Regions from separate parts of the Mycolicibacterium monacense genome, predicted to be linked through region 3. Evidence: predicted binding sites of a transcription regulator. Region 3 holds the regulator's gene; each other region holds the start of a gene.
What was found. Region 3 encodes LexA, which represses DNA repair genes until DNA is damaged. Its sites were predicted from a motif close to CGAACANNTGTTCG; they were not measured.
Positions count from the first base shown of each region.

Region 1: G6N49_RS08920 (HNH endonuclease signature motif containing protein) is a predicted target of LexA. The motif match lies at 2,073-2,086, and genes of this name have one in related genera.
Region 2: G6N49_RS21695 (HNH endonuclease signature motif containing protein) is a predicted target of LexA. The motif match lies at 2,689-2,702, and genes of this name have one in related genera.

Region 1 covers NZ_AP022617.1:1,888,400-1,892,926, reverse strand. The annotation lists gene G6N49_RS08935 (HAD family hydrolase) at 1-66, opposite strand, end outside; gene G6N49_RS08930 (hypothetical protein) at 63-668, opposite strand; gene G6N49_RS08925 (glycosyltransferase) at 744-1,865, opposite strand; gene G6N49_RS08920 (HNH endonuclease signature motif containing protein) at 2,091-3,458, shown strand; gene G6N49_RS08915 (dienelactone hydrolase family protein) at 3,446-4,357, opposite strand; gene G6N49_RS08910 (SDR family oxidoreductase) at 4,424-4,527, shown strand, end outside.
Region 2 covers NZ_AP022617.1:4,528,605-4,533,131, forward strand. The annotation lists gene G6N49_RS21685 (CynX/NimT family MFS transporter) at 1-595, opposite strand, end outside; gene G6N49_RS21690 (FadR/GntR family transcriptional regulator) at 642-1,307, shown strand; gene G6N49_RS21695 (HNH endonuclease signature motif containing protein) at 1,344-2,684, opposite strand; gene G6N49_RS21700 (DUF899 domain-containing protein) at 2,871-3,560, shown strand; gene G6N49_RS21705 (TetR/AcrR family transcriptional regulator) at 3,525-4,133, opposite strand; gene G6N49_RS21710 (mycofactocin-coupled SDR family oxidoreductase) at 4,221-4,527, shown strand, end outside.
Region 3 covers NZ_AP022617.1:2,613,723-2,618,249, forward strand. The annotation lists gene G6N49_RS12460 (alpha/beta fold hydrolase) at 1-548, shown strand, start outside; gene G6N49_RS12465 (PhzF family protein) at 584-1,270, shown strand; gene nrdR (transcriptional regulator NrdR) at 1,277-1,741, opposite strand; gene G6N49_RS12475 (LysM peptidoglycan-binding domain-containing protein) at 1,903-2,349, opposite strand; gene lexA (transcriptional repressor LexA) at 2,537-3,229, shown strand; gene G6N49_RS12485 (sunset domain-containing protein) at 3,237-4,527, opposite strand, start outside.

The DNA of each region.
Region 1 (4,527 bases), 730 kb from region 3:
CAGGGTGCCGTCGATATCGAACAGCACGGCCGGTGCGGAACCGGCCGTGCTGTGCGAGTTGGTCATCGGGTGGGACGGTCGGTCGCGGTGCGACCGTTGTCCGGCCCGGCGCCGGGCTGCTGCGGGTAGCCGGGCTGCTGGGTGCCACCGGGCTGGGAGTACCCGGGTTGCTGGTTGTAACCGGATTGCTGTGCGCCACCGGGATACTGCGTGGCGCCCTGCTGGGGCCCGCCGTGACGAGTGTCCTCGTGCCGACCGCCGCCGAGACCACCCTGCCGTCCGGCGTCCTGACCGTCCGCCTGCATGTCCTCGGCCTTCGGGGTGTGCGGGTCGAGCTCATCGGCGAACCGGCGACGCTCGTCGAGTTCCTGTCGCGAGGTGTCGACGGCCTCCCGGTGGGTCGACGCGACGTCGCGCAGGCGGGCGGCCTCGGCAGCCTTCGCCTCCGCCTCGGCCGCTGCGGCCCGGGCCTCGGCCTCGGACTGCTGCGCCACCAGGTCGCGCTGCTCGACGTGCTGATGGTGCTCTTGGACTTCCTGACGGATCTGCTGGGCTTCGAGGTGTCGCTTCTCGTTGCGGCGCTTGCGGGCCATCATCGCCAGTGCGGCGATGATCAGTAGCGCCACCACCACTGCGACGATGATCCAGACGATGGTGCTGGTATCCACGTCGGCTCCTTCGGTCGGTCGGGCAAGGTCATATTGACTGTCCCGCTGATTGCGGGTGCCCCTCCGCGTCGGCGGCTAAACGGTTCCCACGTCACCGGCGCACATCGCGCCGAGCATGCCCTCGGCCGCTCGCGGCCACGTGAACTGCTCGGCGCGCCGCCGGGCGTTGATCCGGCGCACCGTTTCCGGTACGCGGATCACCCGTCCGACGGCATCGGCGATCGCCTGCGGGTCGTTGTCGGCGGCGGCTCCGCTGTCTGCAGTGAGGATCTCGGCGAGGGCGGAGGTACGGGACACGACGGCAGGGGTTCCGCAGGCCAGCGCTTCGAGTGCGGCGAGGCCGAACGTCTCATGCGGTCCCGGGGCGAGCGCCACGTCCGCGGACGCGAGGATGCCCGCCACGGTGTCGCGACAGCCGATGTACCCCGTGAAGTCGACGGGGAGGCCGGTGGCCTGGCGTTCGAGGCGCTGCCGCAGCGGCCCCTCGCCCACCACGACCAGTCGCGCGTCGACACCTGAATGACGCAGCGCCGCAACGGTGTCGATGCTGCGGTGCGCATGCTTCTCGACCGACAGCCGGCCACAGTGCACGAGGAGGGTCTGATCGGGAGCCGCCCACCGCCGCCGCATCTGATCCGACCGTCGACGCGGGTGGAACTGGTCGAGGTCGACTCCGAGCGGAACGGTGACGACGTTGGTGGCGTCGATCCGGTCGAACTCCCTACGCGCGAACGCGGTCGTACAGACGACGGTGTCGTAGTTGCTCGCGGTGCGGCGGTTGGCGATATCGGCGACCGCACGAGCCACGCGGCCCGGCACGACCTGCCCGACGAGACGGTCGAGGCGTTCGTGGGAGATCATCACCGTCGCCACACCGTGGCGTCGCCCCCATCCCCCGAGCGAACGCAACGTCAGTCGGTCGGACACCTCGATCGCGTCGGGTTGCAACTCGTGAAGCAAGGCGGTGACCGGACCCGGCAGAACGGCGCGATACCCACCGGTGAAGGGAATCAGGCGGGCGGGCAGGGTGATTCGGGTGACGCCGGTGGCCAACCACTGATGCTCGGTGCGATGCCCGGGCACGACGAGACACACCTCGTGTCCGGCCGCGCAGTACTCGGCGCCGAGCCGGTCGACCGCGGTGCGTAAGCCGCCCGAGCGTGGCCCGTAGAAGTTGGCGACCTGCACCACGCGCATGCCTCGAGGAAACCGGTCGCTTCTGTGCGTTGCGCGGCCACGCATCGACCGGCACCTGAACGTGCCGTGAACTCCCCCTGCGTTCTTTGGCGCGAGGGTGCGTGTCTCGCGGTTTCGCAGCAGTTTGCGTACCCTCGCGAGTTAGTCCAAACCTCCTTTTTCACAGTGGTTTCCGCAGTCACATCGCCGGCCGTTTTGTCGGTGGTTCGAACTAGTGTTCGACGTATGGATGGATTGTCTGGCGCGGTCGACCACCTCGTGGCGTCCATCGCCGCTCTGCAGACCGCCTCCATCGACGAGCTCTCCTACGAGCAGATCGTGGCCGAACTGGACCGCATCAAAGCAGCGGTGTGGGCGGTGCCCAGTGTGGAGCACCGCCTGACCGCGCGGCTGATGGACGCCGACCCGCACACGTTGGGGGCGACGTCGTTGAAAAGGCTGCTCGCCGACCGGCTCCGCATCTCCGACAAAACCGCCGGCGACCGGCTCACCGACGCGCGCCAGTTGGGGCCGCGCCACACCCTGACCGGGGAGCGGGTGCAGACCGAGTTGGCCCACACCGCGGATGCGGTCGCCCGCGGCGACATCGGCACCACCCACGTGCGGATCATCCAGGAGTTCGTCAAGAAACTGCCCGCATGGGTGTCCTGGGAGCGCCGCGACCACTACGAACGCGACCTCGTCGGCCACGCCCTGCAGTTGCGCCCCGACCAGTTGAAGAAGGTTGCCGACACGCTGCTGGGGTTCATCGACCAGGACGGCACCGAACCCGACCACCACACCCACCAACGCCGCCGCGAGTTCACCGTCGGCCGCCAACAGGCCGACGGGATGAGCCGGGTCTCGGGCTGGCTCACCCCCGAAGCCCGCGCGCACTGGGACCTCATCGCCGCCAAATACGCCGCCCCCGGCACCAACCTGCCCCACGACGACACCCACACCGGCCGCGACGACCGCACCACCGGACAACGCCACCACGACGCCCTCACCCGAGCAATGCGGGACCATGTGCAGTCGGGCGCCCTTGGTCACATCGCCGGCGTTCCCGCCAGCATCATCGCGACGATGACGCTCAGCGAGCTGGAACGCGCCGCCGGCTGGGCGCACACCGGCGGCGGCAACAAGATCCCCATCCGGGATCTGATCCGGATGGCCGCCCACTCCCGGCACTACCTGGCGGTCTTCGACGACCACACCGAAGAAATCCTGTATTTCGGCCGCGCCAAACGCTGCGCCACCACCGCCCAACGCCTGGCCCTGTTCGCCCGCGACAGAGGCTGCACCCACCCCGGCTGCACCGTGCCGTTCTACTGGACCGAAGCCCACCACACCCACGACTACTCCCGCGGTGGGCGCACCGACATCGACGACCTCACCCTCGCCTGCCAACCCGCCAACCTGCTCATCGAAAAAACCGGATGGACCACCCACCGCCCCGGCAACGGCCGCACCCAATGGACCCCACCCGAAGACCACGACACCGACCAACCCCGCATCAACAACCACTTCCACCCCCACCGCTACCTCACCGACAACGACGACGGTCAAGACGGCGACGACGGTAGAGACGACGAGGACGATCAGTCGACGTAGCGGGAGAACCACTCCTGCAAGCGTTTCCACGCGTCAGCGGCGGCGGCGGCGTTGTAGCGCTCACCGGTGTCGTTGAAGAAGGCGTGGTTGGCATCGGGCTCGGTGACGAGTTCGAAGACCATGCCGGCCTTTTCGAGTGCGGCGCGCGCCACCGGTTCGCTGGCGTTGACCCGCTGGTCCTGCGAAGCATAGATGCCCAGCACCGCAACGTCTTTCGAACCGGAGAAGTCTGGGTTCTCCGGGGTTGGGCCGTAGAAGGGCACCGCCGCTGCCAATCGTGGCTCGCCCGCGGCCAACAGCCGCCACACCATGCCACCGCCCATGCAGAACCCGACCGCCGCGAGTTTGCGGTCCGGCAGCCGGCGGCTCAACTCGTCGATTCCGGATCTCAGATCGGCGACCGCCTCCTCGGGCGGCAGCTTGCTCAGCGCCGCGGTCGCCTCGGCCGGATCGGCGAACGTCGCGGTGCCCCCCTGCCCGGAGAGCAGATCGATCGCGAGGGCGGAGTAACCGATGCCGCCGAACCGACCGGCGACCGACCGGATGTAGTCGTTGAGTCCCTTGTTCTCGTGGATCACCAGCACCGCGCCACGCGGTTGGTCCGCCGCCGCCCACGCGCCCTGCAACTCGCCGCGGGGGCCCGCCCAGGTGACGGGCTCGGTCGGGACCGCGTTCTGCGATCCCGGCGGCGGCGCACTGACCGTGGCGGCGCCGCTCGATGTCACGGGCGCCTCGGCTTCCTCCTGCTTGTTCTCGCTGCACGCGGCGAACAGTGCGGTCGCGCCCGCGGTGCCGATGCCGATCAGGGAGAGCCTGCGCAACGCCTCACGGCGGGACAGCAATCCGTCGACGTGGTCGGTCGCGATCTCTTCGGCGATGTAGCGCTGCAGCGGTGTCACGTTCGCGAGTATGCGCTCATCGCCGAAGCGGCGGAACCGATTGCCTCACCGCGCCATACTCGCGTCATGACATGGCGCCCCGATCCGGATGCGTTACGTGACCGCATCGCGGTGGTGGCGGGGGCGACCCGCGGCGCCGGGCGCGGGATAGCCGCCGCCCTCGGCGAGGC
Region 2 (4,527 bases), 1.9 Mb from region 3:
CCAGGATCCAGAAGACCAGCGCGACGACGGCGACGACGGCCCACGACGCCAGGGCGGTGCGCCAGTCGTCGAACACGGCTTCCAATCCGGGTGTCACCGCGGAGCCCAGCGCACCGCCGCCCTGCAGCGCGGCGGTGTAGACGCCGGTCATGAGCCCGACGCGGGTCGGGAAGGAGCCCTTGATCACCACGGGGATCAACACGTTGGTCAACGCGATGCCGGCGGTGGCGACCAGCGTTCCGCCGAGCACCACATACGGGCCGTCCAGGACGCGGATGAGCAGCCCGGCGCTCAGGATGGTCAGGGCGGCGCTGATGGCCCTACTCAGACCGAACCGTCGTGACAGCCATGGGGCCGTCAATCCCGCAGCGGCGAAACACAATCCGGGCAGGGTGGTCAGGACACCGGCCCAGGTGGCGCTGGCCCCCATCGACGTGCGCATCTCGCCGAGCATGGGTCCGATGCTGGTGATCGCGGGGCGGAGATTCAGCGCGGTGAGGATGACCGCGATCGTGAGCAACACGCCGCCGGCAGCCCGTACGCCGGCTTCGGACGCCTGACCGGCTGTGGCGTCGACGCGCGTGTGGCCCTTCACCGCGGTATCGTCCCATACATCCCATGATTGGACGAATGGAGTTTCGGTGCCGCTCGCCACTACCCGCCGCGCAGGCCTGGTGGACCAGGTGATCGCTCAACTGCGCGCGTCGGTGTCCGCCGGCGAGTGGCCGGTCGGCACCCGGATCCCGACGGAGCCCGCGCTGGTCGCCGCTCTCGGCGTCGGCCGCAACACGGTCCGGGAAGCGGTGCGCGCGCTGGCCCACAGCGGAATCCTGGAGGTCCGACAGGGCGACGGCACATATGTGCGGGCCACGAGCGAGGTCTCCGGGGCAGTGCGCCGGCTGTGCGGTTCGGAGTTGCGCGAGGTGCTGGAGGTGCGGCGTTGCCTCGAGGTCGAAGGTGCCCGGTTGGCGGCGACCGCGCGCACCGCCGAAGACCTTGCCGAGATTCGCGCGTTGCTCGCCCGCCGGGATGCCCTCGACGCCCGTGACGAGTTCGTGCGGGCCGACGCGGAATTCCACTTCGCGGTGGTGAGGGCGTCGCACAACGCGGTGCTGATCGAGTTGTACCGCGGTCTCACCGAAGTGGTCACTGCGAGTGTGGCGACCACCGTGGAAACCCACGCATTCGACCGGATCCCGCACGACGGGCTGGTCGAAGCGATCGCCAGAGGCGATGTCGACCGAGCCGGCCACGAGGCAGGCGGTTTCCTCGAGGAGCTCATCGAGGAACTCCCGGATCGACGCTGAGGCGGACCGGCGCATGCAACACGCTGTGCTGCATGGCTATTCGGGCTCGTCGTCTTGACCGTCGTCGTTGTCGGTGAGGTAGCGGTGGGGGTGGAAGTGGTTGTTGATGCGGGGTTGGCCGGTGTCGTGGTCGGCGGGTGGGGTCCATTCGGTGCGGCCGTTACCGGGCCGGTGGGTGGTCCATCCGGTTGTCTCGATGAGCAGGTTGGCGGGTTGACACGCCAGGGTGAGATCGTCGATGTCGGTGCGCCCACCGCGGGAGTAGTCGTGGGCGTGGTGGGCTTCGGTCCAGTAGAACGGCACGGTGCAGCCGGGGTGGGTGCAGCCTTTGTCGCGGGCGAACAGGGCCAGGCGTTGCGCGGTCGACGCCGTGCGGCGGGCGCGGCCGAAATACAGGATCTCTTCGGTGTGGTCGTCGAACACCGCCAGGTAGTGCCGGGAGTGGGCGGCCATCCGGATCAGATCCCGGATGGGCAGGCGGTTGCCGCCGCCGGTGTGCGCCCACCCGGCGGCACGTTCAAGCTCGCTGAGCGTCATCGTCGCGACGATGCTGGCGGGAACGCCGGCGACCTGGCCGAGGGAGCCGGAGGCGACCGCGTCGCGTAGGACGGTGGTGATCGCGTCGTGGTGGCGTTGGCCGGTGGTGCGGTCGTCGCGGCCGGTGTGGGTGTCGTCGTGGGGCAGGTTGGTGCCGGGGGCGGCGTATTTGGCGGCGATGAGGTCCCAGTGCCCGCGGGCTTCGGGGGTGAGCCACCCCGAGACCCGGCTCATCCCGTCGGCCTGCTGGCGGCCGACGGTGAACTCACGGCGACGTTGGTGGGTGTGGTGGTCGGGTTCGGTGCCGTCCTGATCGATGAACCCCAGCAGGGTGTCGGCGACTGTGCGGAAGTCCTCGGGCCGCAGTGCGCTGGCGTGGCCGACCAGGTCGCGTTCGTAGTGGTCGCGGCGCTCCCAGGACACCCATGCCGGAAGCTTCTTGACGAACTCCTGGATGATCCGCACGTGCGTGGTGCCGATGTCGCCGCGGGCGACCGCATCGGCGGTGTGGGCCAACTCGGTCTGCACCCGCTCCCCAGTCAGGGTGTAGCGCGGCCCCAACTGGCGCGCGTCAGTGAGGCGGTCGCCGGCGGCTTTGCGGGAGATGCGCAGGTGGTTGGCCAGCACCTCCTTGATAGAGGTGGCGCCGAGTTCATGCGGGTCGGCGTCCATCAGCCGCGCGGTCAGGCGGTGCTCCACACTGGGCACCGCCCACACAGCTGCTTTGATGCGGTCCAGTTCGGCCACGATCTGCTCGTAGGAGAGCTCGTCGATGGAGGCGGTTTGCAGAGCGGCGATGGACGCCACGAGGTGGTCGACCGCGCCAGACAATCCATCCATGCTTCGAACACTAGTTCGAGCCACCGACAAAACCGCCAGCGATGTGACTATGGAAACCACTGTGACGAAAGAGGTTTCGAACAGTCCGCGAGCGTGCGCCAAGATATCGAAGCGCGGCGATGACTTTCGCGCGCACACTGAGTCAGTACCCGTGAACAACTCGTACGACCACGACGGGATGACGCGATGACCACTGGAATCACCGGGCTGCCGCCCGAAGTCGACCAACAGACCTGGCGCGCCGCGCTGGAGGATCTGCGCCGGCGCGAGAAGGCAGCGACCCGCGAACTGGATGCGATCGCCGCACAACGCAGGCGCCTGCCCATGGTGCGGATGCCCGACTACACGCTGATCGGCGCGGAGGGCCCCGTCCGGCTCGCCGACGTGTTCAAGGGGCGGTCGCAGCTGATCACCTACAACCACATGTGGACCGACGGCCAGGAGTGGCAGTGCGGCGGATGCACCGGCTTCACGTCGCAGTTCACCCGGCTCGAATTCCTCGACAACTACGACGCGAGGTTCGTCATCGTCACGAACGGACCCATCGAGGAGGCCCTGGCCTACAAGGACAAGGTCGGTAACAAGATGGAGTGGTACTCGTCGTCGGAGAGTTCGTTCGGCGCCGACGTCGATGCACCGCCCGGCGGTGGGTTCGGCGTGAATGTCTTCCTCCGAGACGGCGATGCGGTCTTCCGCACCTGGCACACCAACGGCCGCGGCACCGAACAGCTCAGCCACACGTTCGCGCTGATCGACCTCCTGCCATGGGGGCGCCAGGAGGAATGGCAGGACTCCCCCGACGGATGGCCGCAGCGGCCCACCTATTCGGGATGGCTGGACTCACCGGACATCGCGCGTATGTACGGCAGCCACTGAGCCTTTCGCCGCTTCGTAACCCGTCGTCAGCCAGTACACGGCACGGTCGAGCGTCGGGAGTATCTCGGTGATCGCGATCTCCCCGGTGGAGAAGCGACCCAGCAGCCCGTACACCACGCTCGACACGACGGCGTTGAGGTCGTCGATGAACGATTCGTCGACCTCGGCGAGCAACTCGAGACCGGCCGGAACCACGACATCGAGGCCGCGCTGCAACAAGGTCTGCCCACTCGGCGATGACCGCGCGCGGTAGTACGCCGTCAGCATGCCCGGGTGCTGTTCCCACGGTTCGAAGATGGTGCGGAACAGGTCCATCAACGCTTCGTGGAGCGAGGCGTCCGCCGCCTTGGGATGTGGGACGACCCCGGAGTACCGGTTGTCCTCCATCCACGCCTCCAGCGCGGCGAGGATCAGCTCGTCGCGGGTGGCATAGCGCTTGTAGATCGTGCTCAACGAGACGCGGGCGCGGCGCGCGACTTCCCGCAGTTGCACTGCGTCGTATCCGTCGGTGTCGAGGATCTCCACCACGACGGCGAGCAACCGGTCATCACTCCGGTCCCCCGGTTCACCCATCCTCACCCCCTTGCCGACAGCTGAGTAACTAGGTTACCGTCTGCTCACAGTAACGCGGTTACTCACTGTGTCGACGAAGCGAGGATCATGGGTTCCCTGGACGGAAAAGTCGCGTTCATCACCGGTGCCGCCCGAGGGCAGGGCCGCAGCCATGCGGTACGCCTGGCGGCCGACGGCGCCGACATCATCGGCGTCGACATCTGCGCCGACATCGAGTCGAACGGGTATCCGATGGCCACCCGCGACGAGCTCGACGAGACTGTCGCGCTGGTGGAGGCCCAGGGTGGAAAAATGCTGGGATCTGTCGCCGACGTTCGCGACTTCCACGCGCTCAGAACGGCGTTGGACGCCGGCGTCGAACACTTCGGCCGCCTCGACATCGTCTGCGCCAACG
Region 3 (4,527 bases):
CACTGCTGCGCCTGCCGCTGGTGTTGCCGACGCTGCAGGTCGCCGGACGGCTCGCGGGCACGGTGCTCGGCACCACCAAGATGGGCCGGGATCTCGCCGAGATGATGCGGATACTCGCCGATCTGCCCGAACCGACGGCGTCATCGGCGTTCGCCAGGACATTGCGCGCAGTGGTCGACTGGCGCGGTCAGGTGGTCACCATGCTCGACCGGTGTTATCTCACCGAATCCGTTCCGGTGCAGCTGGTTTGGGGCACCCACGATTCGGTGATCCCGGTCAGCCATGCCCGGCTGGCGCACGCGGCGATGCCCGGATCCCGGCTGGAGGTCTTCGAGGGGGCCGGACACTTCCCCTTCCACGACGATCCGGACCGGTTCGTCGAAATCGTGGAGCGCTTCATCGATTCGACCGAGCCGGCCAACCACGACCAGGAACTCCTGCGCCAGTTGTTGCGGACCGGCCTGAGCGAATCGGCGATCAGCGGGTCCGTCGACACCCGCGTCGCGGTCCTCGACGCGATGGGCAGCGACGAACGCAGCGCGACCTGACCGCCCCGTCACCGCCGAACACGTAGCATCGGCGCATGGCCATCGATGTCCAGGTCTTGCGTGTCTTCACCGATCCCGACGGCAACCACGGCAACCCGCTCGGCGTCGTCGACGCGGCCGCCGTCGATCCCGGCGACCGGCAGCGCATCGCCCGTGAACTCGGCTACAGCGAAACGATTTTCGTCGACATCCCGCAGGCCGGTGCGACGACCGCCCACATCAGGATCTTCACCCCTGCCACCGAACTTCCGTTCGCCGGGCATCCCACGGTCGGCGCGGCGTGGTGGCTGCGGGAGAACGGGCTGCCGGTGCACACCCTGCAGGTTCCGGCCGGCATCGTGCAGGTCGGCTACGAGGGCGACCTCACCGTGGTCAGGGCGCGCTCCGACTGGGCGCCGGAGTTCGCGATCCACGATCTGTCCTCCACCGAGGTCCTGGCCGCCGCCGATCCGGGCGACTATTCCGACGACGCCCACCACTACCTGTGGACGTGGACCGACCGCGATGCCGGGCACATCCGCGCGCGCATGTTCGCCCCGGATCTCGGAGTGCCGGAGGATGAGGCGACCGGCGCTGCGGCCGTGCGCATCACCGACTACCTGAGCCGCGATCTGACGATCGTGCAGGGCAAGGGTTCGGTGATCCACACCGTGTGGAGTCCCGACGGGTGGGTCAGCATCGCCGGGCGGGTCGTCGCCGACGCCGGGCGCCGCGTGGACTGACCTCTCTCAGCCCGACCGCGTGACGTCCTGGTGTGCGCGCAGGGCTTCGATCTCGCGCTCGAAATCTGCTGCGGATTCAAAGGATCGGTACACCGAGGCGAAGCGCAGATAGGCGACCTCGTCGAGATCGCGCAGCGGCCCGAGGATGGCGAGGCCCACCTCGTGGCTGGGAACCTCCGGTGAACCGGTCGCCCGGACCGCATCCTCGACCTGCTGGGCGAGCAGATTGAGTGCGTCGTCGTCGACCTGGCGCCCCTGGCACGCCCGGCGCACACCCTTGATGACCTTCTCGCGGCTGAACGGTTCCGTCACACCGCTGCGCTTGACCACCGCGAGCACCGCGGTCTCAACGGTGGTGAACCGCCGGCCGCACTCCGGACAGGACCGGCGGCGCCGGATCGCCTGACCTTCATCGGTCTCACGGGAGTCGACGACGCGCGAATCAGGATGACGGCAGAACGGACAGTGCATCACCGCTCCTTCGCCAGACCACCGGGTTCGTCCTTCGAACCTCTCCGAGCCTACTCGGGTGCCATCGCCACCGCCGACGGCGCGGGCCCAGGGCCACCCCGTATCCGGCGCGCAGAGCAGCGACGGTGCCCCGCACCACGATTCACTGTCCACGACGCACGTCAGCCGACAGGGGCGATCAGCGTCTGCCCGGCGTCGATGGCCGCCGAATCCAGCTGGTTGAGCTCGCGGATCCGTTCGACCACCGCACCGACCGGGGCGTCGGGGGCGACCCGCTGCGCGACCTGATGCAGGCTCTCCCCCATCTGCACCTGCACCACGGCCAGGTCAGCGGGTACGGGCGCCTGCTGGCCCGCGACGCCGCCCAGGTTCGCGACCAGCCCCAGCCACACCGTGATGCCGGCGGCCACCAGTGCGAGCAGCACCGTCGTCGCGGGCGTGATGGGACGGCGCCGGTGCGAGGCACGTGAGACCAGCACACCGTTGCCCCGGTGGCGCAGCGCCGCCCCGGCGGGCCGACCTGCCCGCGGCCGCCGGGCGTCGACCGGGCGGCGCACCCCGCGCGCGGCCGGATGCTGCTGGGTCTGCCTCACTTCGAGGATCGTCATGTGCGTGCCCCTTCCCTGGTGGGTGTTCGCCTGTGTGTTCGAATGTAGTCGATCAGGTGTTCGATGGATAGAACGTGTGATCGAACTGTTGCCGACGATAAGCGAGGGGTCCGACAAGTCCGTCCGACCACGACACGCGTCGAACACATGTTTGATCATCGGGCGTCGGGCGACTAGATTCAGGCCCATGAGCGACGACAGCAGCGAGACCCGGACCGGCGGGCGCCGCGGCGCAGACGCCGGCCTGACCGAACGACAACGCACCATCCTCGAGGTCATCCGCGCCTCGGTGACCAGCCGCGGCTACCCCCCGAGCATCCGGGAGATCGGCGACGCCGTCGGCCTGACGTCGACGTCCTCGGTGGCGCATCAGCTGCGCACACTCGAACGCAAGGGCTATCTGCGGCGTGACCCCAACCGGCCCCGCGCCGTCGACGTACGCCTGTCCGACGAGCCGGCGACGCCGGTGGTCACCACGGACGTCGCGGGCAGCGACGCGCTACCCGAACCGACGTTCGTACCGGTGCTCGGCCGGATCGCCGCCGGAGGGCCGATCCTGGCGGAGGAAGCGGTCGAGGACGTGTTCCCGCTACCGCGCGAACTCGTCGGCGAGGGGTCGCTGTTCCTGCTCAAGGTGGTGGGCGACTCGATGGTCGACGCCGCGATCTGCGACGGCGACTGGGTCGTCGTCCGGCAACAGGCCGTCGCCGACAACGGCGACATCGTCGCGGCCATGATCGACGGCGAGGCCACCGTGAAAACCTTCAAACGCAGCCGCGGTCAGGTGTGGCTGATGCCGCACAACCCCGCGTTCGAGCCCATCCCCGGTAACGACGCGGCGGTGCTGGGCAAGGTCGTCACGGTCATCCGCAAGATCTGACGCCGGCTCAGTCGCCGCGGACGAACCCGTTGGTGCGGGCGAACTCCTCACTGGCAAAGTAGATCTCCGCGACCGCGTCGTCGTAGCCACGGCTGCCCGGCACCCAGTACAGGCCCGTCCTGGTATCCGCCTTCACCGGGTAACCGGTCGGCGCCACACCCGAAGCGTCCACGGCCAACTGGATCGCGGTGCGGCCGGGCGTCGGCTCGTCGATGTCGATGGCCGCATGCCTGCCGCTCGGCGCATCGTCGACGAAGGGAGCCACCACGAACGCCCCGGGCACCGACGATGCCTCGTCCGTGGGTTCCTCGTCAGCCGGTTCTATGTCCGCCGGTTTTTCGTCAGCCGTTCCTACGTCGGCCGGTTCGATGTCCGCCGGCTCCGGCGCGGTCGACCCCCCGAGCGTGGGCGCGGGCAGGGAGGGCTCCTCCAACGCGGACTGCGCACGCTCCTCGTCGCTGATCGGCGCCTCGATACGCGTCGGCGCGGTGTCGATCGAGTCGGGATCGTCCTGCCCTCCGAAGAGGTCGGGCGCGGATGGCCGGTCGGGCGCGGATGGCCGGTCGGCCGCAACGGCCTCGTCCGCGGAGTCGGCACGGGGGTCCCACGGGTTCGCCGTTGTCGCCGGCGCACCGTAGCCACCGAGATACCGCCCGTGCTCGTCGGCGCCCTCGCCGTCGTCCGACGGGCCACCGTCGGACGGCCGGTATCGCGCGGCGTCGGCGAAGATGTCCTCGTCGTCGCGGAAGTGGTGGTCCCGGTCGTCGCGTCGGCGCCTCCACAGCGCCGCCCCCACGATCAGACCGACCACGAGCAGCACCGGGATGAGCGCGAGCAGCCACCACCAGTTCCACCGCCAGCTCAACCACTCACCGTCGTCCTCGGCGGCCGAGGACTGCGGCTCCGCCGGTGCGTTCGGCACGTCCTCGCCCGGCACCTCCAATCCGGCGAGCCGTGCGGCGAGATTCGCCGGCTCGGTGCTGAACCTGCCCGTCGACCGGTCGTAGGACAGCACCCCTTCGCTGAACCGCTGGGTGACGACGTCGCCGTTCTCGGTCTGATCGGCCATGGGCGCGCCCAGCGGGCCCTTCGCGCCGTCGAGCTTCGACCACCCCGCGTTCATCGCGCCCCGCACGATCACGGCGCCGTAGTCGGGGGTCCAGAAGATGACCGGCTCGTCCTTGGCGGCGAACGTGCTGATGCGGCTGTTCGACCCGAGCCCGCCGTCGGCTTCGCTGCTGGTCGGGAAGCCCAGATCGCCTTCCGGCCCGCCCACGCTCTCGTACTTCTCGAGGACC